Regions from separate parts of the Mesorhizobium sp. 43Arga genome, predicted to be linked through region 1. Evidence: predicted binding sites of a transcription regulator. Region 1 holds the regulator's gene; each other region holds the start of a gene.
What was found. The regulator PhoB, encoded in region 1, activates phosphate uptake and scavenging genes when phosphate is short. The targets are predictions, from matches to a motif close to TGTCATNNANCTGTCAT.
Positions count from the first base shown of each region.

Region 2: a site for PhoB is predicted at 2,777-2,793, ahead of ppk2 (polyphosphate kinase 2). Genes of this name have one in related genera too.
Region 3: a site for PhoB is predicted at 2,758-2,774, ahead of ACWGS8_RS05810 (acid phosphatase). Genes of this name have one in related genera too.

Region 1 is NZ_JBSKBO010000001.1:411,781-419,761, forward strand. Features, by position in the region: gene pstB (phosphate ABC transporter ATP-binding protein PstB) at 1-695, shown strand, start outside; gene phoU (phosphate signaling complex protein PhoU) at 721-1,428, shown strand; gene phoB (phosphate regulon transcriptional regulator PhoB) at 1,448-2,137, shown strand; gene ACWGS8_RS02035 (ROK family protein) at 2,150-3,400, opposite strand; gene xylF (D-xylose ABC transporter substrate-binding protein) at 3,675-4,715, shown strand; gene ACWGS8_RS02045 (sugar ABC transporter permease) at 4,860-6,191, shown strand; gene ACWGS8_RS02050 (ATP-binding cassette domain-containing protein) at 6,205-7,017, shown strand; gene ACWGS8_RS02055 (CHASE domain-containing protein) at 7,167-7,981, shown strand, end outside.
Region 2 is NZ_JBSKBO010000010.1:159,201-167,181, reverse strand. Features, by position in the region: gene ACWGS8_RS28535 (glyoxalase superfamily protein) at 134-676, shown strand; gene ACWGS8_RS28530 (dihydrofolate reductase family protein) at 868-1,515, shown strand; gene ppk2 (polyphosphate kinase 2) at 1,749-2,669, opposite strand; gene ACWGS8_RS28520 (aldo/keto reductase) at 2,948-3,991, shown strand; gene ACWGS8_RS28515 (glycosyl transferase family 90) at 4,111-5,082, opposite strand; gene ACWGS8_RS28510 (hypothetical protein) at 5,278-5,424, shown strand; gene ACWGS8_RS28505 (DUF982 domain-containing protein) at 5,480-5,740, opposite strand; gene ACWGS8_RS28500 (GntR family transcriptional regulator) at 5,843-6,508, opposite strand; gene ACWGS8_RS28495 (multidrug efflux MFS transporter) at 6,626-7,879, shown strand; gene ACWGS8_RS28490 (DUF423 domain-containing protein) at 7,915-7,981, shown strand, end outside.
Region 3 is NZ_JBSKBO010000001.1:1,168,879-1,176,859, reverse strand. Features, by position in the region: gene ACWGS8_RS05825 (adenine phosphoribosyltransferase) at 1-428, opposite strand, end outside; gene ACWGS8_RS05820 (nuclear transport factor 2 family protein) at 514-966, opposite strand; gene ACWGS8_RS05815 (hypothetical protein) at 1,201-1,674, shown strand; gene ACWGS8_RS05810 (acid phosphatase) at 2,018-2,713, opposite strand; gene ACWGS8_RS05805 (cytochrome c1) at 3,011-3,868, opposite strand; gene ACWGS8_RS05800 (cytochrome b) at 3,896-5,197, opposite strand; gene petA (ubiquinol-cytochrome c reductase iron-sulfur subunit) at 5,214-5,774, opposite strand; gene ACWGS8_RS05790 (cupin domain-containing protein) at 6,089-6,433, shown strand; gene ACWGS8_RS05785 (alpha/beta fold hydrolase) at 6,505-7,389, shown strand; gene ACWGS8_RS05780 (DUF6665 family protein) at 7,370-7,681, opposite strand; gene ACWGS8_RS05775 (GNAT family N-acetyltransferase) at 7,683-7,981, opposite strand, start outside.

The DNA of each region.
Region 1 (7,981 bases):
AGGATATCACGCTGTCGCTGCCCGAGCGCAGCGTCACCGCCTTCATCGGCCCGTCGGGTTGCGGAAAGTCGACGCTGCTGCGCGTCTTCAACCGCATCTACGAGCTCTATCCCAAACAGACCGCCGAGGGCCAGGTGCTGCTCGACGGCCAGAACGTTCTCGACCGTTCGCAGGACCTCAACCTGCTGCGCACCAAGATCGGCATGGTGTTCCAGAAGCCGACGCCATTCCCGATGTCGATCTACGAAAACATCGCTTTCGGCGTCAGGCTCTACGAGAAGATCAGCAAGGCCGAGATGGACGGCCGTGTCGAGCAGGCGCTGAAGCGCGCAGCACTGTGGACCGAGGTCAAGGACAAGCTCAATGCCAGCGGCCTCAGCCTGTCGGGCGGCCAGCAGCAGCGGCTGTGCATCGCCCGCACCGTGGCGGTGAAGCCGGAGGTCATCCTGCTCGACGAGCCGGCCTCGGCGCTCGATCCGCTGTCGACCGCCAAGATCGAGGAACTGATCGACGAGCTGCAGGCCGACTACACGATCGTCATCGTCACCCACAACATGCAGCAGGCGGCGCGCGTCTCGAAGCAGACGGCCTTCATGTATCTGGGCGAACTGGTCGAATTCGACCGCACCGAAAAGATTTTCACGTCGCCTCGCGAGAAGCGCACGCAAGACTACATCACTGGCCGCTTCGGCTGATCGCACGCATACGAGGACCAGGATCATGGCCGAACACACAGTCGCAGCCTTCGACGAGGATCTCGGACAGATCAGCAGGCTGATCAGCGACATGGGCGACCTTGCCGGTTCGATGGTCGGCGGCGCCACCAAGGCGCTTCTGAACTCCGACAATGCTCTCGCTCAGCGCGTCGTCTCCGACGATGCCATCATGGATGCGCGCCAGCGCGAACTCGACGACCGCGCCATCACGCTGATCGCCAAGCGCCAGCCGATGGCCGACGACCTGCGCCATGTCGTAGGCTCGATCCGCATGGCCGGCGACCTTGAACGCATTGGCGACCTTGCCAAGAACATCGCCAAGCGGGTCGGCACTGTCGGCCTCAGCGCCACGCCGCGCGACCTGTCGCATTCCATCGACGCCATGGCCCAGCTGGTGCTGATCCAGGTGCAGGGGGTGATCGAGGAGTATGCGGCGCGTGATGCCGCGGCCCTGGCGAAGCTGCGTGCCGACGACGAGCGGATCGACGTCAAATACACCTCCGTCTTCCGCGAACTGCTGACCTATATGATGGAAGATCCGCGCAACATCACGGCCTGTACGCATCTGTTGTTCTGCGCCAAGAATCTCGAACGCATCGGCGACCACGTGACCAACATCGCCGAGAATGCGTACTATGTCCTGACCGGCACGCAACTGCCCGCCAACCGTCCAAAACAGGACGAGACGGCGATGTCGGCGCCGGTGGCCTGAGCTCAGGGGTAACCAATCGATGATCGCACCACGCATCATGGTGGTGGAGGACGAGGAGCCGCTGGGTGTGCTCCTCCGCTACAATCTGGAATCGGAGGGTTATCAGGTCGAGGTGGTGACTCGCGGCGACGAAGCCGAAATCCGCCTGCAGGAGAACGTGCCCGATCTCCTGGTGCTCGACTGGATGGTGCCGGCGGTGTCCGGCATCGAGCTCTGCCGGCGCCTACGAATGCGGCCCGAGACCGAGCGGCTGCCGATCATCATGCTGACCGCGCGGGGCGAAGAAAGCGACCGGGTACGTGGGCTCTCCACCGGCGCCGACGACTATCTGGTCAAGCCGTTCTCGACGCCGGAATTCATGGCTCGCGTCAAGGCGCTGCTGCGCCGCGCCAAGCCGGAAGTGCTGTCCAGCGTGCTCAAGGTCGGCGATATCGTGCTCGACCGTGAATCGCACCGGGTCTATCGCAAGAAGAGCGAGATCCGGCTAGGGCCGACCGAATTCCGCCTGCTCGAATTCATGATGCGGCATCCCGGCCGCGTGTTCTCACGCAGCCAGCTGCTCGACAATGTCTGGGGCGAGACGATCTATATCGACGAGCGCACCGTGGACGTGCATGTCGGCCGGCTGCGCAAGGCGGTCAACAATGGCCGCATGCCCGACGTCATCCGCACCATTCGTGGGGCGGGCTACGCGATCCGCGAGGATTGAGCACGACCTGACTCAGGCGACGTTTTTCTTCGCGGCAAGGCCTGCTTTCGTTTGCACGCCCGGCGCGAAAATCTCCTGGTCGACGAAGGTCAGGGCGCGCATGGCGCAGCCTTCGCGGATCAGCGGCAGTTCGTTCGGCTCGGTGTCGAAGGAGATCGACTCCGAATGCTGGCCGCCGGCGGTCTGGGCAATGGCCTCGCGCAACGCCGGCTCGATCAGGTCGAAGGCGGCGGCGCTGACGCCGACCATGGCCACGGGCGCGGGATCGATCAGCGCAAACAGGCTGCCGAGGCCGTAGCCGAGTGCCTCCCCGGCCTTGCGATAGGCTTCGCGCTCAGGCCCGTCGCGTTCGCGTGCCGTCGCGGCGAGCGCCCGCATCTGCGCGTCGCTGACATCGGCAACCGGCTCGGTGTCCTCGCTGAGCTGCCTGGCGTTGCGCCAGATGGCATAGTTGCCGGCATAGGCCTCGACGCAGCCACGCCGCCCGCAGCGGCAGAGCGCGCCGCCGGGCCGATGGATCATATGGCCGAACTCGCCGCCCGAGGAATGGGTGCCGGTGAACAGCTCGCCCTTCAGCACCAGCCCCATGCCGATACCGTGCGAAAGCAGGATGGCGATGAAGTCGTCGCGATAGCGCTCGGGATCGCGCCAGCGCAGCGCCACCGCCATCATATTGCAGTCGTTTTCCATGGTGGCGGGGATGCCGAACTCGGCTTCGAGTATGTCGGCGAAGGCGATGTCGGTCTGCGGGGTGATCGGCGACCAGAGCATTGCCCGGGCCTTGGTGTCGGTGATGCCCTGGATCGCCAGCGCGATACGGGCGACGCTGCGCACATCGATGTCGGGATCCTCGAGACGCCGCCTTACGATGGCCACGCATTCGCCGATCAGCGCCTCGCGCGACATGGTCAACGTGTCCAACCGGCGCTGTTCTTCCGATATCACCTGGCCGGCATAGTCGATGACGGCGACCGACAGGAAATTCAGCGACAGCACCACGGTCATCACAGTCGCGGCCTCGGGGTTGAGGCCGAGGCCGACCTGCGGCCTGCCGCGCTTCAGCGCGCCGGCCTCGCTGGGCCTGCCCTCGGCCAGGATGCCTTCGCCGATCAGGTCGGAGGAAATGGCCGATATGGTCGAATGGCTGAGGCCGGTGGTCGCGGCGATCTCGGTGCGCGAGGGCCGGCCGGCCCGGCGCACGGCCGCAATCACCATGGCGCGGTTGCGCCGGCGCAGATCGTCGTGGCGGATTCCGACCGACATGCTTTTTCACATCCTCCCGATCGCCGCGGTTCTTCCGGTCCTCCCTCGAACGCTGCCGGCGACACGATCAAATACTGGCAGAAGCGGCCAGTCCTGTCATTTATTTATTCCGAGGCTCGAAAAAAAATCAGAAGGACATCAAAATCCCTCAGAATCGTTGTTGACAGCGTTCCGGTGTTGGATCAGTGTTTTTTCGAGGCTCGAAAAAATAGAGCCTTTGTGCCGGCCTTCGGGCCAGTTTGGTCGCGCCATACGCGGCGCAGGGAGGAATATCATGAAGAGATTCACAGCCGCCATCCTGGCGGGTGTCGCCATGTCGCTGACGCTTGCGTCGGTCGCGCAGGCGAAGGACAAGGTCATCGGCGTTTCGTGGTCCAACTTCCAGGAAGAGCGCTGGAAGACCGACGAGGCCGCCATGAAGAAGGCCATCGAGGCCGCCGGCGACAAGTACATTTCCGCCGATGCGCAGTCCAATCCCGGCAAGCAGCTTACCGATGTCGAGAGCCTGATCTCGCAGGGCGCCAATTCGTTGATCATCCTGGCGCAGGATGCCTCGGCCATCGGCCCGGCCGTGCAGAAGGCGCTGGACGAAGGCATTCCGGTCGTCGGCTATGACCGCCTGATCGAGAACAAGGACGTCTTCTACCTGACCTTCGACAACAAGGAAGTCGGTCGCTTGCAGGCCAGCGCGGTGTTCAAGGCCAAGCCGGAAGGCAATTATGTCTTCATCAAGGGCTCGGGCGCCGATCCGAACGCCGACTTCCTGTTCGCGGGCTCGATGGAAGTGCTCAAGGCTGCCATCGACAGCGGCAAGATCAAGAATGTCGGCGAGGCCTATACGGACGGCTGGCTGCCCGCCAACGCCCAGAAGAACATGGAGCAGTTCCTGACCGCCAACGACAACAAGGTCGACGCGGTCGTCGCGGCCAATGACGGCACCGCCGGCGGCGTCGTCGCGGCGCTGACGGCGCAGGGTCTTGCCGGCACCGTGCCGGTTTCGGGTCAGGACGGCGACCATGCCGCGCTGAACCGCATCGCGCTCGGCACCCAGACCGTGTCGGTGTGGAAGGACGCGCGCGAACTCGGCAAGAACGCCGCCGAGATCGCCTCGCAGCTGGCCGACGGCAAGAAGATGACCGACATCGCCGGTGTGAAGGACTTCACGACGCCTGGCGGCAACACCGTCAAGTCGCTGTTCCTGACCCCGGTCGCGATCACCAAGGACAATCTCAACGTCGTCATCGACGCCGGTTGGATCAAGAAGGACGAAGTCTGCGCGGGCGTCGCCGCCGGCAGCGTCGCCGCCTGCAAGTAAACGGCGCAATACCGTTCGATATCGACGCCGCGGCCCAAAAGCCGCGGCGTTTCTCAAGGGGCTTCCCGCTTCAAATGACCGCGGAAAGCAAATAGCATCCATGTTCGGTATCCGCGCCAGACGGTAAACCGATGGGAGGATAGCATGACCGACACGACCTCTAATCAACCGGTCGGCAGCACCGCAGCGGACAAGGCGCGTGCATCCGAACTCAGCGCCATCGGACGGTTCCTCAAGGCTACCGAGCTCGATACGCGTATGCTGGGCATGGTCGGTGCGCTGCTGGTCATCTGGGTCGGCATCCACATCCTGTCGGGCGGGCTTTTCCTGACACCGCGCAATCTGTGGAACCTGTCGGTGCAGACCTCGTCGGTCGCGATCATGGCGACCGGCATGGTGCTGGTCATCGTCATGCGCAACATCGACCTCTCGGTCGGATCCGTCGAAGGCGTGATCGGCATGATCATGGGCGTGGCGCAGGCTGAATTCCTCATCCGCGTCGTCGGCTTCCAGCTTGGAAATCCCTGGCTCTGGATCATCGCGCTGGCGGCCGGCGTGGTGCTTGGTCTGCTGATCGGCGCATTTCAGGGCTTCATCATCGCCTATATGGAGGTTCCCGCCTTCATCGTGACGCTGGGCGGCCTGCTGGTCTGGCGCGGCATGGCATGGCTGATCACCAGCGGGCGCACGGTCGCGCCGCTCGACGCAACCTTCCAGCTGATGGGCGGCGGACCACGCGGCTCGATCGGCGCCACTGCCAGCTGGATGGTCGGTGCCGTCGCTTGCGCGGCTGTCGCTTTCGCGCTGCTCAACGGCCGGTCGCAGCGCAAACGGTTCCACTTTCCACTGCGCCCGGTTTGGGCCGAGACCTTGCTTGGCGCGGTTGCCTGCGCCGCTATCCTTGGCGCCGTCTGGATCGCCAATTCCTATCCATGGCCGATCGGCATCGTGCGCCAGTACGCCCAGCAGAACGGCATTACCGTTCCCGAAGGCGGGCTGTACATCGCGCATGGCATTGCCATACCGGTGCTGATGGCGGTGGCGGTGGGTATCATCATGACCTTCATCACCAAGCGCACGCGTTTCGGCCGCTACGTCTTCGCCATTGGCGGCAATCCGGAGGCGGCTGAACTTGCCGGCATCAACACCCGCTGGGTGACCATGAAGGTGTTCATGATCATGGGCGTTCTGGCCGCAATCAGCGCAGCGATCTCGTCGGCCCGGCTCAACGCATCGACCAATGCGTTGGGCACGCTGGACGAGCTTCTGGTCATCGCCGCCGCAGTCATCGGCGGCACCTCGCTTGCCGGCGGCTCCGGCACGGTGATGGGCGCCATGCTGGGCGCGCTTCTGATGCAGTCATTGCAGTCGGGCATGGTGCTGCTCGGCATCGACTCGCCGCTGCAGAGCATCGTCGTCGGCGCCGTGCTGGTCATCGCCGTGTGGCTCGACACCGTCTATCGCAAGCGGGTTTAGGGGAGAAACGATCATGGCCGACAAAACCGCTCCCGCAACTGCCCCGGTGGGCACACCGCTGATCGACATGCGCAACATCTCGATCGCCTTTGGCGGCATCCGCGCCGTCGACGATGCCTCGATCGATCTTTTCCCCGGCGAGGTCGTGGCGCTGCTCGGCCACAACGGCGCCGGCAAATCGACGCTGATCAAGATCCTGTCCGGCGCCTACAAGCGCGATGCCGGCCAGATCTTCGTCAACGGCGAGGAGGCTTCGATCTCCAACCCGCGCGACGCCAAGAAATACGGCATCGAGACCATCTACCAGACGCTCGCTCTGGCCGACAATGTCGACGCCGCCGCCAATCTGTTCCTCGGCCGCGAGCTGATGACCGGCTGGGGCACGCTCGACGACGTTGCCATGGAGGCCGAGGCCCGCAAGGTGATGGGCCGGCTCAATCCGCGCTTCCAGCGCTTCAAGGAGCCGGTGATCAAGCTGTCGGGCGGCCAGCGGCAGTCGGTGGCGATCGCGCGCGCGATCCTGTTCAACGCCCGCATCCTGATCATGGACGAGCCGACGGCAGCCCTTGGTCCGCAGGAGACGGCGCAGGTCGGCGAACTGGTCAAGCAGCTCAAATCCGATGGTATCGGCATCTTCCTCATCAGCCACGACATCCACGATGTGTTCGAACTGGCCGACCGGGTCTGCGTGATGAAGAACGGCCAGGTCGTCGGCACAGCGCGCACCACCGACGTCACCCAGGACGAGGTGCTCGGCATGATCATCCTGGGCAAATGCCCGCCCGGCGCCATTCCCGGGCCGGGCGCGCTGAAGATCGCCGCCTGAGGCCTGCCGGCGGCCCGGTATGCTTGATCGGCATTGCCGGCTGCCGCCCACGTGATATGCCATTGATCGCGATGGCTTGGCCTTGCCATTGTGTTGGCGGGGCGACTTGCCCATAAAGGTCCGGTATTGCTCATGGACCGCATCATCCGTTGAAGAAACTTTTTCCAATCGTCGCGTTCATCGCCGTAGCGCTGATCAGCATGACCATGGCGGGGTTCGCCTATTTCGCGACGCAGGAAGCCTCCCGCATCAAGTTCGAAGCGGCGGCCGATGACGCGCTCAACCGGATCGAGAGCCGTATCGACCTGCATCTGTCGCTGCTGCGGTCCACACAGGCCCTGTTCGACGCCCGCAATGGCGATATCTCGCAGACCGAGTTCAAGGCGTTCTTCAACGCGCTCGATGTCGACAACAATTTCGCCGGCCTGCGGGGCATCGGTTTCCTCGGACTCGTCAAGACGGGTGACGAGGCGGCGCTCGAACGCGATATCCTGCACGATTTTGGCGTCAGCCATCCGGTCTATCCGGAAACCACGCAGCCCTGGCGCGCGCCCATCATACTGTTCGAGCCGCTGGATCCGTCCAACCAGGCCAGCATCGGCTACGATATGTTCAGCGAACCGGTGCGGCGCGCGGCGATCGAAAAGGCGATGGCCGACGACCAGCAGCACGCCAGCGGGCTTGTGCAACTGGGCCAGGGCACGGGCGCGACACAGACTTTCCCGGGCTTCCTGGTCTTCGTGCGGCTCAATGTCGAAACCGCGCCTGAGGTCATCAACGCATCGCGGTCCTCGACCGCGGGCTTTCTCTATGCGGCCTTCAGGGCCCGCGACCTGTTCCAGATCGCGCTCAGCCGCGCGCCGCTGCTGCCGGTCAACACCGAGATCTACGACGGCGAGGTGAACAGCGACAATCTCTTGTTCCGGTCGGAGACGCCGCCGGCCTCCGCCTTTGGCGATCGGCT
Region 2 (7,981 bases), on a different contig from region 1:
CGGCAGCCCGCAACTCGCCAGGAGGTATGGCGAACGCCTCCAGAGGATGCTTCCTGACCGTTTCACCGTCGGGCGAAGGCGTCGGCAATGGGGGGCACTGACGAAGACATCGCCGTGACCCGAGGAAACGGACATGCTTGCCTATCGTGATGCCAGGACCATGGCGAAAGCCATGCGGGAAGCGCTTGCCGACCGCGACCTGACGATCAACCACAGCGAGGCGCTGGACATCGTCGCGCGCCAGTTCGGACTAGCCAGCTGGAACATCCTGTCGGCGAAGATCGAGGCGTCGCCTGGCAGGCAGGAGACGATCGTCTTCGAACGGACGGCGCCGATCGTGCGCATCTTCGACGTTGCCAAGGCCCACGAATTCTACCTCGGCTTCCTCGGGTTCAGCGTGGACTGGGAGCATCGCTACGGCGACAACTTCCCGCTTTACACGCAGGTTTCGCGCGGCGACCTTATCCTGCACCTGTCCGAACATGCCGGCGACGCGACACCCGGCGGGAATATGGTCGTCTACATGAGAGGCATTCGCGACTTCCACAAGGAACTTGCGGGCAAGGACTACCGCTACATGAAACCCGGCCTGGAACATGGGGACGGGCGGCTGACGGTCGAGGTCATCGACCCGTTCAGCAACCATATCCGCTTCATGGAACTCACTGGTGAATGAGCTGATGGGGCGGCCCATTCCGGCGGCCGCCAGTTGCCGTCGAACCGATCATCACGAAACAATACGGACATCGCCTGGCGGCGAGGCCCGGGTACTTGCCTTTCGCCTTGGAAAATAGCGCTTGCAATTCGCAATCAGTTTGCTACACAACAACTGATTGCAAAATACAACTGGTTATCGAGGAGACTTTCATGTCCAAGCTGCGTGTCAACGCATTCACCCTGTCGCTCGACGGCTATGGCGCCGGTCCCGATCAGGATCTGCAAAATCCGCTCGGCATCGGCGGGGAATCCTTGCACAAGTGGTTTGTCGACACTCGCACTTTCCGTGAGATGGTGCTCGGACAAGATGGCGGCACCACCGATATCAACGAGGCGTTCGCGGCGCGCAGTTTCGAAAATATCGGCGCCTGGATCCTCGGCCGCAACATGTTCGGGCCGATCCGCGGCGAATGGCCTGACAACAGCTGGAAGGGCTGGTGGGGCGACAACCCTCCCTACCATGTGCCGGTTTTCGTGCTGACGCACCACGAGCGGGCGCCCATCACGATGGAAGGCGGCACGATCTTTTATTTTGTGACCGACGGCATCCATTCGGCGCTCGAGCAGGCGAAGGCGGCCGCCGGCGGCAAGGACGTGCGGATCGGCGGCGGCGTCGCCACCATCCGGCAATATCTGCGGGAGAGGTTGATCGACGAGATGCATCTGGCAATCTCGCCGGTGCTGCTTGGCAAGGGCGAGAACCTCTTCGCCGGCCTGGACATGCTGAAGCTCGGCTATCAATGCACCGAGCAGGTGGCGACGCCGCTTGCCACGCATGTGGTGATCAAGCGGGCGTAGTTGCGGCTCTTTCTCCCCGTCACCATGCGGGGGAGAAATGCCCGGTAGGGCAATGAGGGGCAGCGCTGACGTTTGGAAGTTAGAGCGTCCGACGGCAATAAATTCATCAACGCCAGCGCTGCCCCTCATCCGCCCTTCGGCGTTCGTCGTTCGAAAAGCCAGGCAGTTGGCTTTTCGTCTGCTGCGCAGACCACTTCTCACATCCCCGTGAAACGGGGAGAGGGAAAAAGTTCTCAATATTTCTCCGGCACGTAAAGCTCGCGCGGCAGCGTCTGGCGCTCGTATTCAGGATTGAAGACGCGTTCCGGCAGCGTGATCTCCTCGTGCGGCACCTCTTCATACGGCATCTGCTTGAGCAGATGATCGATGCAGTTCAGCCGCGCCCGCTTCTTGTCATTGCCCTCGACGATGAACCAGGGCGCCTCTGGAATGTTGGTACGAGCGAAGGTCTCTTCCTTGGCCTTGGTGTACTGTTCCCAGCGCACGCGCGACTGCAGATCCATCGGCGATAGCTTCCACTGCTTCATCGGGTCATGGATGCGCATCAGGAAGCGCATCTGCTGCTCCTCGTCGGTGATCGAGAACCAGTATTTGACCACGGTGATGCCGGATCGCACCAGCATGCGCTCAAACTCGGGAACGTCGCGGAAGAATTCCTCGACCTGGCCCGCATCGGCAAAACCCATCACCCGTTCGACGCCGGAGCGGTTGTACCAGGAGCGGTCGAACAGCACGATCTCGCCGCCTGCCGGCAGATGCGGGACATAGCGCTGGAAGTACCATTGCGACTTTTCGCGCTCGGTCGGAGCCGGCAGCGCGACGACACGGCAGATACGCGGGTTGAGCCGCTGGGTGATGCGCTTGATGACGCCGCCCTTGCCGGCGGAATCGCGGCCCTCGAAAATCACCACCAGCTTCTTCTTGTGGTAGGCGACCCAGGACTGCAGCTTGATCAATTCGGACTGCAGGGTGATCAGGTCGCGAAAATATTGCATGCGGTCGATCGAAGGCGGATGCGCGTTCTTGTAGATCTTGGCGATCTCCATCGACAGCGCCGGCTCCGACATTTCGAGCTCATAATCTTCGTCGAGCGTGTCGGCGAGTTCGGCTTCGAGCCAGTCCTTGGCGGGAGAATTCTGTCTTAGCTCAGTCATTTGCACTGCTCCGCTTGCAAGCCCTGTCGGTTCCCGTGCGGCGCCCCAAATTGCTGGCCAGCAGCCGGGAAGGGAAACACCTGAGCCGACTTCAATATAGACCGGCAGTGACGGTTTTATTGCAGCCCAGGCGCGATATAGCGGCCGCTGGGGCCCATGTCCAATCGATCCATCGCCATGGCATGGCGACAAGCCGGCCCTATTGTCCTACAAATCCCCGCTGCATTCCGGGCTGCCCTTTGGCCCCGCCCCCATTCAACACAATCGCGAGGACTGACATGGAGTACCGCACCCTTGGCCGTTCGGGCCTGAAGGTTTCGACACTGACTTTGGGCACCATGACCTTCGGCGGCACCGGGCCCTTCGCCGCGGTCGGCAACAGCGATCTTGCCGAAGCCAGGCGCATGATCGACATGTCCATCGACGCCGGCATCAACCTCATCGACACCGCCAATGTCTATTCCAACGGCCTGTCGGAGGAGATCATCGGCGAGGCGCTCGGCGGCAAGCGCAGGAACGACGTGCTGATCGCCTCCAAGGCGCGCATGCGGATCGGCAGCGGGCCGAACGACGAAGGCCTGTCGCGCCACCACCTGATCCGCGAATGCGAGAAGAGCCTGAAGCGGCTGAAGACCGACGTCATCGATATCTATTTCGTCCACCAGTGGGACGGGCTTACCCCGATCGAGGAAACGGTCGCGGCGCTCGACACTTTGGTCCACCAGGGCAAGGTGCGCTATATCGGCTGCTCCAACTGGTCCGGCTGGCAGGTGATGAAGGCGCTGTCCATCAGCGACAGCCGTCACCAGCAGCGCTTCGTCACCCAGCAGATCCACTACACGCTGGAGGCACGCGAGGCTGAATATGAACTGCTGCCGATCTCGGTCGACCAGGGACTGGGCGTGCTGGTCTGGAGCCCGCTCGCCGGCGGCCTGCTGTCCGGCAAATACCACCGCGACAGCCCGACCGCACGGCAACTCGCCGGCTGGTCCGAGCCGCCGATCCGCGACGAGGACCGGCTCTGGCGGATCGTCGATGTGCTGGTCGAGATCGGCAAGGCCCGCGGCGTATCGGCGGCACAGGTGGCACTTGCCTGGCTGCTCGGCCGCCCCGCCGTCTCCTCGCTGGTGATCGGCGCCCGCAACGATGCCCAGCTCAAGGACAATCTCGCGGCCGCAAGCCTGGCGCTCAACCCTGAGGAACGCCAGCGCCTCGACGCGGTCAGCCGCCCGCCCTTGCTCTACCCCTACTGGCACCAGCAATTGACGGCAAAGGATCGCTTCGGACCCGCCGACATGGTTCTCGACCGCAGCGTGATCTGACCATTAGAGCGGTTCGCCGTTTCACGTAAACGGCGAACCGCTCTAACTCTTTGTTTTGACGCAATTCCGTACGGAAACCGTTTCACACTTTTCCTGGAATTGCTCTCGGCGGAGGCGCGCTAGCCCTCGATGAAGCGCCAGAGTTCGGGATCGGATTCGATCTGGCCGCTGAGCACGAAATATTTGTAGAGCACGAGCAGGGAAATCGCCTGCTCGTCCCGCTCATTGGAAAATATCCGGCAATAGGCGTTGGCCGCAGCGATGATGCGCTCGGCCTGTGCCGGATGCCGTTCGAAATAGCGCACCTTTTCGCCGAGATCGGCGAAATCCGGATCGAGCGGCACATAGTGGACATTGGCCTCGAGCTGCCGCTCCGCGAACCATGTCTCGTATGTCGGCGGCGGCATCAGGCAAAGCGACTTCGAGTTCAAGATCCATTTGAGGTTGGTCGCCACGTCATTGCCCTCGAGCGAGACGATGTAGCGGTAGCGCTGATGCTGGCTGATGCTGAGAAAGGGCTTGGCATATTCGGCCGGTGCGTTCGGCTTGTGCGAGCCGGCATCGCAGAATGGCAGGTCGCGCACCGCTTGCAGAAACCGTGTCCTGATCGGATTGTTGAGGTCGCCGCGCCAGACCACCATGGGCAACTTGTCGGCGAGCGGGATGGTGTCAGCGGGCATCTGGAAGTGACGGAACTTGTCGAGCTTCATGATGACCGCGTTCTGGTCGTCATCGCGGATCGGCCGATCCTTCACGATCGCCGGCACCTTCGGCACATCCCTGACGTCACCGAATTCGACGTCGATGAGCAATCCGGGATCGAAATAGCGGGCGAATTCCTTCAGGTCGTAGTAGTACATGGTCGGCGTGAAGGGCAGTTTGCTGATGCGCACCGCGTTGGCGCTTGGCACGAAACCAGCCTGCAGCTTGTTGTAGTAATTCAACCGCCGGCGTGCCGCATCGTCGGAAAGCATGGCCTGTTCAAGGCGAGTGGCCAGCCTGCGGCGAAACAGGGCTTGCGGAATGACATCGCGCACGATGTTTCGCGCATAGTAGAAAACCCTTGCCGACGTCCGCGCAATTGTAGCCATGATTCACTTGGTCAAAACAAACGGGCAGCTCTCAAATACGCTGGCGCCCGCGTTTCCTACATCATTATGGCGCCGATCTGGCAAGCCCCCCGATCGCCGGGGCCGCGCGCGCACACTGTCGTTTCAGCTGTTGTGTTTGACGGCTAATGCTCCTAGGCAGGGTCAGAGCCGCAAGGCAAGTCAAAAGGAGCCGACATGGCGCGAGCACCAAACTACGATCAGGAACGCAAGGAACGCGACCGGCAGAAGGCTGCGAAGAAGGCCGAAAAGCTGGCGGCCAAGGTTGCCGCGCGCGAACGTTCCAAGCCCGAGGCAGAGATCGAAAACGAAACGGCGGAATGACGGCAAAAGGCCCGCACATGCGGGCCTTGCCTCAATCCAGCCTAATGGCTCTGCGTCAGGCAGGAGCCTTGTCGCTGACAAAAACGTCCACTTCGCGCGCCGCGGCGATAAAGGCGCGCCGCGCGATCATGGCCGGCTTGTCGCCGGCCAGCGCATCGTGGCAGGCCTGCAGCGCCGCGCGATGCTTGGGACTGCGCTTGCCGGGCCAGCTGTTGAGGAGGTATTCGGATGCCTCGCGGGCCGTACGCAAGAGCTGAGTGCTGCCCGCCGTGACGGACTTTACGGTCACGGGTGTTTCAAATCGGTTGTTTTCCATCGCCGCTCTTACGCCATCGGCGTCCGTGAAGCGAGGCCGAAAGTGGGCTTGGCGTCAGGCGCCGCCTGTTTTTGCCGGCGAGCGCCCTGCCCTACAGCGGCGCTAAGCAGCCACGACGGCAAATCCCCTGGCGCGAAGGCCGCGTCGGTCGTTGGCGAGCGACGTCACCAGCCGGTCGCGGCTGCCGACGATGTGGGCAGAAAGCAGCCGGGCCGCTTCATCGGCATCGCCAAGGCGTGCCGCGGCCAGAATGGCGCGGTGTTCGGCCCAGGCGCGACCAAGGGCCGCCTCATCACGCACTTCCAGCCAGCGGGCGCGCGACAGGCGCGTCATGGCGTCACGCACGGCCCTGAACAGGAATTCGTTGCCCGACAGGCGCGCCAGCTCGATGTGAAAATCCATGCCGACACGATGCCACTCCTCGCGCGGCGTATTGTCGTCGCAGGAATCGAGCATCGCCTCGATCACGTCGATGGCGCTGCTTTCGGCGTGCATGCATGTCAGCCGGATCGCCGCGACCTCGACCGCTTCGCGATAGACCGCGATCTGCTCGAGCTCTGCCAGATTGATGGGCGATACGGTCCAGCCGCGGCCATCCCTGCCCACCAGCCCCTCGGTCTCCAGCCGCAGCAGTGCTGCCCTGATCGGCGTGCGCGAGGCGCCGAAGCGGCCTTCGATCCAACGCTCTGTCAGTTTCTCGCCTGGACCGATCTCGAGCCCCAGGATCATCTCGCGCAACTGCCGTTCGACATTCTGCATCTGCGACATAGCGCTTCCTTGTTCCGAAGCCGCATTGACAGCAGCTGGGTTGGAGTTCATGACGGATACCATCTTGGTATCCCAAAGTGGTATCCGCGACAAGCGCTGATATCGAGCAGGCAGGACATGACACAGGAAGACACGCAACAGAGCGGCTACAATATCCACTGGCGGCGCAATCTCGCCGTCTGTTTCGCGGGCTCGTTCAGCACGCTCATCGCCATGACCCTCCTGTTGCCCTTCCTGCCGCTTTATGTGGAACAGCTCGGCGCGCAGGGTCATGCCGCCATCGTGCAATGGTCCGGCATCGCCTATGGCGCCACCTTCTTCGCCGCGGCCTTGGTCGCGCCATTGTGGGGGCGGCTGGGCGACCACTACGGCCGCAAGGTGATGCTGGTGCGCGCCAGCTTCGGCATGGCGATCTGCATGTCGCTGACCGGCATGGTCGAGACGGTCTGGCAACTGGTGCTGCTGCGCCTGCTGATCGGCTTTGCCGGCGGCTATTCCTCGGGGTCGACCATACTGGTAGCCATGCAGACGCCCAAGGACCGTTCCGGCTGGGCGCTGGGTGTCCTGTCGGCGGGGATAACGGCCGGCTCGCTGGTCGGCCCGCTGCTGGGCGGTGTGCTGCCGCCGGTGATCGGCATTCGCGCCACCTTCCTTCTGTCCGGCGGCGTCATCTTCCTTGCCTTCCTGGCAACGACCTTCCTCATCAAGGAGACCCCGCGCCCAAAGCCGGCAAAGGCGGAATCGGGCACCAGGCCGAAAAGCGGCTGGTCACGGATTCCGGACAAGCGACCGGTCGTGGCCATGCTGACAACCGGCATGCTGCTGGCCTTCGCCAACATGTCGATCGAGCCGATCATCACCGTCTATGTGCAGCAGCTCATCGAGGATCAGAGCCGGGTGACCATGGTCGCCGGCGTGGTGATGTCGGCGGCTGCGCTGGGCACCATCCTGTCGGCGTCCTGGCTCGGCAAGCTCGCCGACCGCGTCGGCCACTGGAACGTCGTCGTCGGGGCATTGGCCGTCTCGGCCCTGCTGCTCATTCCGCAGGCCTTCATCACCAATGGCTGGCAACTGATCGGATTGCGCTTCGTGATGGGTCTGGCGCTCGGCGGCTTGCTGCCTTGCATCACCAGCGTCATCCGCCACAACATCCCGGATGGCGTCGGCGGCAACGTGCTTGGCCTGGCGATCTCGGCGCAGTATGTCGGGCAGGTTGCGGGACCATTGACCGGCGGCTTCGTCGGCGGTCATTTCGGCATGCGGGCGGTGTTCCTCGGGACATCGGCGCTGATGGCCGGCGGCGCCGTCTACAACTGGATTGTCCAGTCGCGGCGCTTGCGCCATATGGCGCTGGAGTCAAGTGAGTCCTGAGCGGCTCCAGATTGTTGCGAGAGGAGCCGGCCGACATGAATTCCGCCGAACCCAGCCGTCTCCATGTGTTTGCCGGCGGTCTAGTCGGAACCGCGGGCGTGG
Region 3 (7,981 bases), 760 kb from region 1:
ATCTGGCGCAGCAGCTTGACCGCCGCTTCCGCGGTGCCGCCGGTGGCGATCAGGTCGTCGACCAGGATCACCTTTTCGCCCGGGGCAACGCCGTCCTTGTGCATCTCCATCTCGTCCAGCCCGTATTCCAGGCTGTAGGCGACTCGCACCGTCTCATAGGGCAGCTTGCCCTTCTTGCGGATCGGCACGAAACCGGCCGAAAGCTGGTGGGCGACGGCGCCGCCCAGGATAAAGCCGCGCGCCTCGATGCCTGCGATCTTGTCGACCTTCTGGCCGGCATAGGGATGCACCAGTTCGTCGATGGCGCGGCGAAAAGCGCGCGCATTGCCGAGCAGCGTGGTGATGTCGCGAAACAGGATGCCGGGCTTCGGATAATCCGGAATGGTGCGGATCGAGGCCAACAGCGTGTCTTCGAGCGAAGGTTTCATGAGGCGGCTCTCCGGCGATCCAGCTTCGGCTGACAGGATGTGAAACGGCGGCGGGCCAACCATGATCCGACGCGACCTGCAACGGCTAGCGCGATGCGGCGCCCGAGACAAGCGCATCCGGCAGGGGATTGGCCTCGTCCGCCCTGTCCCATGCCTGCGCAACAATCTTCCACTGCCCTTCGCTCTTCACCAGCAACAGCATTTCCATGGACCGGCTGGTCTCGTCACCGTTCTCGATCATCTCCGCCGCGACCGCCGCGATCGCGATATTGCCGAAGACGCGGATATCGGTGCCGAGCACGGTCTCCTGGAGCGATCGCAGCGACGTGCGTGACAGGCCGCGCATCCGCTCGACGAAGTCCACAACACCGATGCGTCTTGCCGGGCGGGCCGCCGGATACAAGCCGGCACCATCGAGGAAATCGCCGGCGAACCCATCCCACCCTGGGGTGATACCCTCGTCCCAGCTAAGGCTGGCAAACTGCCGGTCGATGAGGGCCCGTATCACGCCCTCGTCCGTACCCATTCCGTTCGCCATGATCCGCTCCTTCCGTTCGTCTGCCAGCACCGGAGATTGGCACGCGGCACTTGTCCGATCGAATCGCAGCCCATCAGCTTCATAACCCCTCCGATCTCGATCCGCATCTGTTTGAGCGCCGCGCCATGCCAAGGACTAGTTGTCGAACTCTCACATAGGGGTAAAAAGGGGCGCCTGAAGCGCCGCTTCCGGTCGAACCATGGTCGCTACATGACCCATCTTCTGCGAAAAATAATGTCCGTCATCATGGCAACCTCGCCCATGAGCTGGGCGCCGACAGCCGTCTCCGCTGCCGAGCGGGCCAGTTGGACGGTCGTGCTGCGCCCGGCAGATTTCGTGGTCGGCGACGCGCTTGGACAATTACATACGCGTCGACAATGGATCACTGGATTCGACGAACGGTCCGGCGTGTTCGAGATCGCTCTGCGCAGGAAGGCAATCGCGATTTCGGCGCCGCGCTGTCGGATGGACTATCTGATTTTGACGATCCCCGTTTATTACCCTGAAAATCCGAAGCGGGCATCCATCCGCGAGCGTCGTGTAGTCTATGATGCTCTCGTCGCACTGCAGACGAAGGGCAAAGGCAGCGCAACTGTTGCCGTTGAAGCGCCCGAACCTCTCGCTCGCGAAGGAAAACAAGGTATCGAGCTTCTTACCTGCAATCTGTACTTTGCCTTTCCAATATCGGTGCAAGTGTCGGCGCAATGAGCTGTTACCGGCTTCGGCCGCAGCTTTCGGCGGCCCGCATCTGATCGGTCGCCTGACAGCTGCATGTCGTGTGGTAGCGCTGTTCGGATCGGCGCGAGAAGGCAAGGAGGATAGGTGATCCCTCTGCGCGAGAACGAAGACAAACTGACATCTGACGCACACAGGGAAGCACTCAAGGCGCGTCGCATGAATCCGCTTCGACGCGACGTCGCTTAGAGCAATTCCAGGAAAGGTGTGAGCGGTTTCCCGGGAAAAGCGCGCAGCGCTTTCCCTTGGGAATTGCCTCAAAACAAGGAGCTAGAGCGGCTCGCCGTTTCCATGAAACGGAGAAACGCTCTAGGACTTACATGCCGAGACCGGAACGAAGCTCGGCCCTGGCCACTTCATATTCGGCCTTGAAGTCGTCCCGGTTGAGCAGGACCGCGGCGATGACGCTGCCGGAAATCTTGCCCATCTCGACATCAGACGCATAGTGGATGCCGCCAACCTCACGGTTGTGGGCGTATTCGGCCGCGCGCGCCATGATCTCGGCGCGCTTCTCCGGAACCATGTCGGCCAGGATGATGCCCATCATGGTGCCGACCGTGGCATGGCCGGACGGCCAGGAGCCGGAGCTCGACAGCTTGACCACCGGCTTGACGAGATCGCTGAGCTGATGCGGACGCGGGCGCTTCCAGACATCCTTGGCCGGATCGACGACGGCGCCTTCGGTCTCGACCACGCGATCGAAGAAGGCGCTGAACTTCGGCAGCTTCTCCTTGTTGAAATTCGGCCCCATCACATTGGCGAAGCGCCAGACATTCTCCTCGGCGTCGGCAACGGCACTGGCCACCATCTCGGGCGTGCGCGTCACCTGCAGCGTCAGCACTTCGCCGAGTTCGGCCTTGGTCTGCGCCGAATCGTTTGCCGGCGGCGGCGGCAGGATCATCGTCAGGTCGATATCTTTGTTTGTGACGAAGGGTTTTGCGTCTTCGGCCTGGGCGGCCGAGCCGATGACCAGCAACAGCAGACCGGCAGTCAGCGAGGCATATTTCTTCATGGGTGCGATCCTTTGGTGGCAATGACGCAGGATCGCTGTTGGTGGTGACGGCCATGTGACACAGCCTGTCGCCCGAAATGCAAAAAGGCGCCTTTCGGCGCCCTTTCGTGACTGTATTAACTTGGCAGCCTAGGTATGTCGAGATTCAGGTCAGGCCGAGCCGAAAATGGTGGCTTCCGAGAACCGGAGCGGAGCGTACTTGAAGTACGTGAGCTCAGTTCTACTGCGACGCAGTAGAACGGGGAAGCGCAGGATGCCGGCATTTGCAGGCCGGCATCACCTGAATATCGGCATGCTTTAGTGGGCCACGCCTTCCCACACCTTGCGCTTGGTCAGGTAGACCAGCGCACCGAAGAGCAGCAGGAACACCAGCACGCGGAAGCCCATCTTCTTGCGGGCTTCCATGTGCGGCTCGGCCGCCCAGGTCAGGAAGGCAGCCACGTCGCGGGCATACTGGTCGACAGTCTGCGGCGAGCCGTCATCATAGGCCACCTGGCCGTCGGAGAGCGGCTTGGGCATCTTCAGCGACACGCCGGACATGAAGTACGGATTGTAGTGCGTGCCTTCCGGGATGACCATTCCGGCCGGCGGCGTCTGGTCGTAGCCGGTCAGCAGCGAATGGATGTAGTCGGGGCCGCCCGCGTCATACTGGGTGAAGATATCGAAGACGAACTGCGGAAAGCCGCGCTCGACGCCGCGCGCCTTGGCCAGCAGCGACATGTCCGGGGGGGCCGCGCCACCGTTCGAGGCAGCGGCGGCTTGCTCATTGGCGAACGGCGCCGGGAAATGGTCGGACGGTTTGCCGGGACGGTCGAACATATCGCCGGCGTCGTTGGGGCCGTCATGGACGGTGTATTCGGCGGCAAGCGTCTTGATCTGGGCATCGTTGTAGCCGAGGTCCGACAGCGTGCGGAACGCCACCAGGTTCATCGAATGGCACGCCGAGCAGACTTCCTTGTAGACCTTCAGGCCGCGCTGCAGCTGCGCCTTGTCATAGGTGCCGAACGGGCCGGTGAAGCTCCAGTCCATTTCCTTCGGCTCGTTGATCGGGAAATGCGTGGGTGCCGCCGCGTTGTGCGCCTCTTCGGCCGCGAACGCTGCGGTGCCGGCCGCGACAAGGCCGACCAGCGCCAGCGAGGTGAGAATCTTTTTCATGCCAAATCCCCTCAGATTCTCTACCGCTCAGCCCTTGGTCTCTGGCGCGGCCGTGGCGCCCGCCGGATGCCCGCTGCCGCCCTTGTTCTTTTCGAGCACCGCCTCGGTGATCGAGTTCGGCAGCCTGCGCGGCGTCTCGATCAGGCCGAGCACCGGCAACGCGACCAGGAAGAAGGCGAAGTAGAACAGCGTCGCCATCTGCGCCATGAACACATAGCTGCCTTCCGCCGGCTGCGAGCCCAGCCAGCCCAGCAGGATGGCATTGGCCACGAACAGCCAGAAGAACAGCTTGTACCAGGGCCGGTAGACCGCCGAGCGCACCTTGGAGGTGTCGAGCCACGGCACCAGGAACAGCATGACGATGGCGCCGAACATGCACAGCACGCCGCCGAGCTTGGAATTGATCGGCCCGATGTTGAAAGTGATGGCGCGCAGGATCGCGTAGAACGGCAGGAAGTACCATTCCGGAACGATATGGGCCGGAGTCTTCAGCGGGTTGGCGACCGTGTAGTTGTCCGGATGGCCGAGATAGTTCGGCAGGTAGAAGACGAAATAGGCGAAGAAGAACAGGAACACGATCATGCCGAACGCGTCCTTGATGGTCGCGTAGGGGGTGAAGGCGACGGTGTCGGTCTTCGACTTGACCTCGATGCCGGTCGGATTCGACTGGCCCACCACATGCAGCGCCCAGACGTGCAGCACGACGACGCCGGCAATCATGAACGGCAAGAGGTAGTGCAGCGCGAAGAAGCGGTTCAGCGTCGGATTGTCGACGGCAAAGCCGCCGAGCAGCAGCTGCTGGATCCAGTCGCCGACCAGCGGAATGGCGCTGAAGAAGCCGGTGATGACGGTGGCGCCCCAGAAGCTCATCTGCCCCCATGGCAGCACATAGCCCATGAAGCCGGTGGCCATCATCAGCAGATAGATGATGCAGCCCAGGATCCACAGCAACTCACGAGGCGCCTTGTAAGAGCCGTAATAGAGGCCACGGAAGATGTGGATGTAGACAGCGATGAAGAAGAACGAGGCGCCGTTGGCATGCATGTAGCGCAACAGCCAGCCGGAATTGACGTCACGCATGATCTTTTCGACAGAGCCGAAGGCGAGATTGGTGTCAGCCGTGTAGTGCATGGCGAGCACGATGCCGGTCAGGATCTGCGCCACCAGCATGATCGCCAGGATGCCGCCGAAGGTCCACGCATAGTTGAGGTTGCGCGGCACCGGATAGGCGATGAAGCTGTCGTAGACCATCCGCGGCAGCGGCATGCGGGCGTCGAACCAGCGTTCGATACCGGTCTTGGGCGTATAGGTCGAGTGTCCCTCGCTCATCGAAATATCCCCTGCCTCAACCGATAAGGATCTTGGTATCGGAAATGAATTTGAATACCGGCACAGCCATGTTCTCGGGCGCCGGGCCTTTGCGGATGCGGCCGGCGGTGTCGTACTGCGAACCATGGCACGGGCAAAACCAGCCGCCGAAATCGCCTTCCTGGCCGAGCGGGATGCAGCCCAGATGCGTGCAGACCTGAACCATCACCATCCAGGCTTCCTTGCCGGGCGTGGTGCGGTTGGCGTCGGTCGCCGGCGCATCGGCCGGCAGATTGGCGTTGCGGGCAATCGGATCCTTGAGATCGGAGAGGTTGACGGCCTCGCCGTCCTTCATTTCCTTTTCGGTGCGGTTGCGCACCACGACCGGCTTGCCGCGCCACTTGACGATCAGCGACATGCCAGGCGTCAGCGAGGCGACATCGACTTCCACCGAGGCGAGCGCCAGCGTCGAGGCATCGGGGCGCATCTGGTCGATGAACGGCCAGGCGACGGCGCCAGCCCCGACCACGGCGGCCATGCCAGTGGCGACATAAAGAAAATCTCGACGATTGGGATCGTGGATGTCGGTTGCGCTCACGGGTGCCTGATCCTTTCGCCTCTTCCGCGCCGGTGGCCGAGCCTTGTTCCCCGCTCAATCACGCCAACCCGACAGCGCATGGCGAACAGGCTAGCGAATTCCTCCGGCATTTGGACTTCGGTTTATGCGTGAAGCCCGTTTTTGTCCAGACGGGTCAAGGCACAAGGGCAGATTGTCGCGGGGACAAAATCCCCTATTGCCCGGCGGGACGGCGAATGGCCGAAAAAGGCAGCTAAACAACCGGGAAACAACTGTAAATCCAAGGCTCCAGCTTGCCTCGACACAGGGCGCCGGTGTGATCTATCCTCCTTCGCATGGCACACATCATAGACCGCGAGGAATGGGCGGTTCGCTCCGACCACTGGAAGGGCGAGCTGCAAGGCGGCGCCTACGGCTCCAACTCCTGCCTGATCTTCAACTACCTGCCCGATGTCGGCGGCGGCCCGCGGCTGCACTCCCACCCCTATGCGGAGATCTTCATCATCCGCCAGGGCACCGGCCTGTTTACCTTGGGCGACAAGGAAATCGAGGCTTCCGCCGGCCAGATTGTCATCGTGCCACCGCATACGCCGCACAAATTCACCAATCTCGGTCCCGGCCCGCTGGAAACGACCGACATCCACGAGAACGGCACGTTCATCACAAAGTGGCTCGAGTGATGGTTCAAGGCCCTGTCGATTTGCCGATTGCCGCCTAGATCTATGGCATAGGCTGTCGGCAGGATCAGGACATGCAAGTCTCGACCATCAAAATCGAAGGGCTGAGCATTGCCATCCGCGAGGCGGGTCCGGCCGAAGCGCCGGCATTCCTCCTGTTGCATGGATGGCCGCAAAGCTCCTACGCGTTCGAAAGGGTGATCGGCCGGCTGGCAGCCGACTACCGGGTCGTCGCCCCCGACCTGCCCTGCATCGGCGGCTCGCAAGGCATGCCCCGGGCCGGCGACAAGCGGACCCTGGCAAGGCTGATGAGAGGCGTCGCCGAGGCTTGCGGACTGCGCCACCTCGTGGTCGCCGGCCATGATGTCGGCGGCCAGATCGTATTTGCCCTGTTGCGCGACCATCCGGACATTCTCGCCGGCGCGGTGATCATGGATGTCGTCATTCCAGGCGTAGCGCCGTGGGAGAAGGTCATTCGCAATCCGCGGATCTGGCACTTTGCATTCCATGCCGTTCCGGCCTTGCCGGAAACGCTGGTGAGCGGCCATCAGAGCGCCTATTTCGACTTCTTCTTCAATGTGCTTTCGAAGGACGGAGGCTCGATCCCTGACGATGCCAGGGAAATCTACGCAAGGGCCTATTCCCGGCCCGAAAGCCTCCAGGCCGGTTTCGGCTGGTATCGCGCCTTCCCCGAGGATGCCAAGGCCAATACCGCGCGGCCCGCGAAGCCGATCGCGGTTCCGGTGCTGTATCTGAGGGGCGCGGCCGAGCCCGGCGAGATCGGCGACTATGTCGATGGCCTGCGGGCGGCCGGGCTTTCAAATGTCGTGGGCGACATCATCGCGGACAGCGGGCACTTCATCGCCGACGAGAATCCCGAAGCGCTCGCCAACCGCCTGGCGCGATTCCATAGGGAAATCAGTGCCGCAAGCGCCGAGCCTACCGGGCGCCGAGCCTGACCAGCACAGCCCTGGGGATGTCGTATTCGCGGATGACGCCATCATGCTTGCGCAGACCGCACAGCTCGCGCTGGATGAAATAGCCGTGCACCGCCTCGGCGGCCTCCTTGAGAAGCTTGGGACGCAACTCCTCATCGGCATTGTCGCGCAACCTGGCCAGCGTTTCCTCGACCTTTTGGCCGGCACGGCCGAGTGCCGCCGCCTTCTCGGCCAGGATCTCGTGGCTAAGCGCGTCGAAGGCCGCTTCAGCAGCCGAAGAACCGGCAAGATGAGTTGGCGGACGCAAGGACATTTCAGCTCCCCTTCCCGAACAGCATGCGGTGGGTGACGAATTCTTCGCCTTCCACGCGCTGAAAGCCAAGCCGTTCGTAAAAGCCGAAGGCGTCCTGCGGCGCGCGGGTGTTCAACACGGTGAAATAGCGGCGTGCCCGATCGATGACGGTCTCGACCAGCATGCGGCCGAGGCCGGCGCGGCGGTGAGGCGCGCTGACGAACAGGTGCCGGACCCGGCCCTGGTCCCTGCCCCCGGCATAAGGATCGATGTTCAGCCCGCACACGCCGGCGAGTTCGGCGCCATGCCATGCCCCGAACA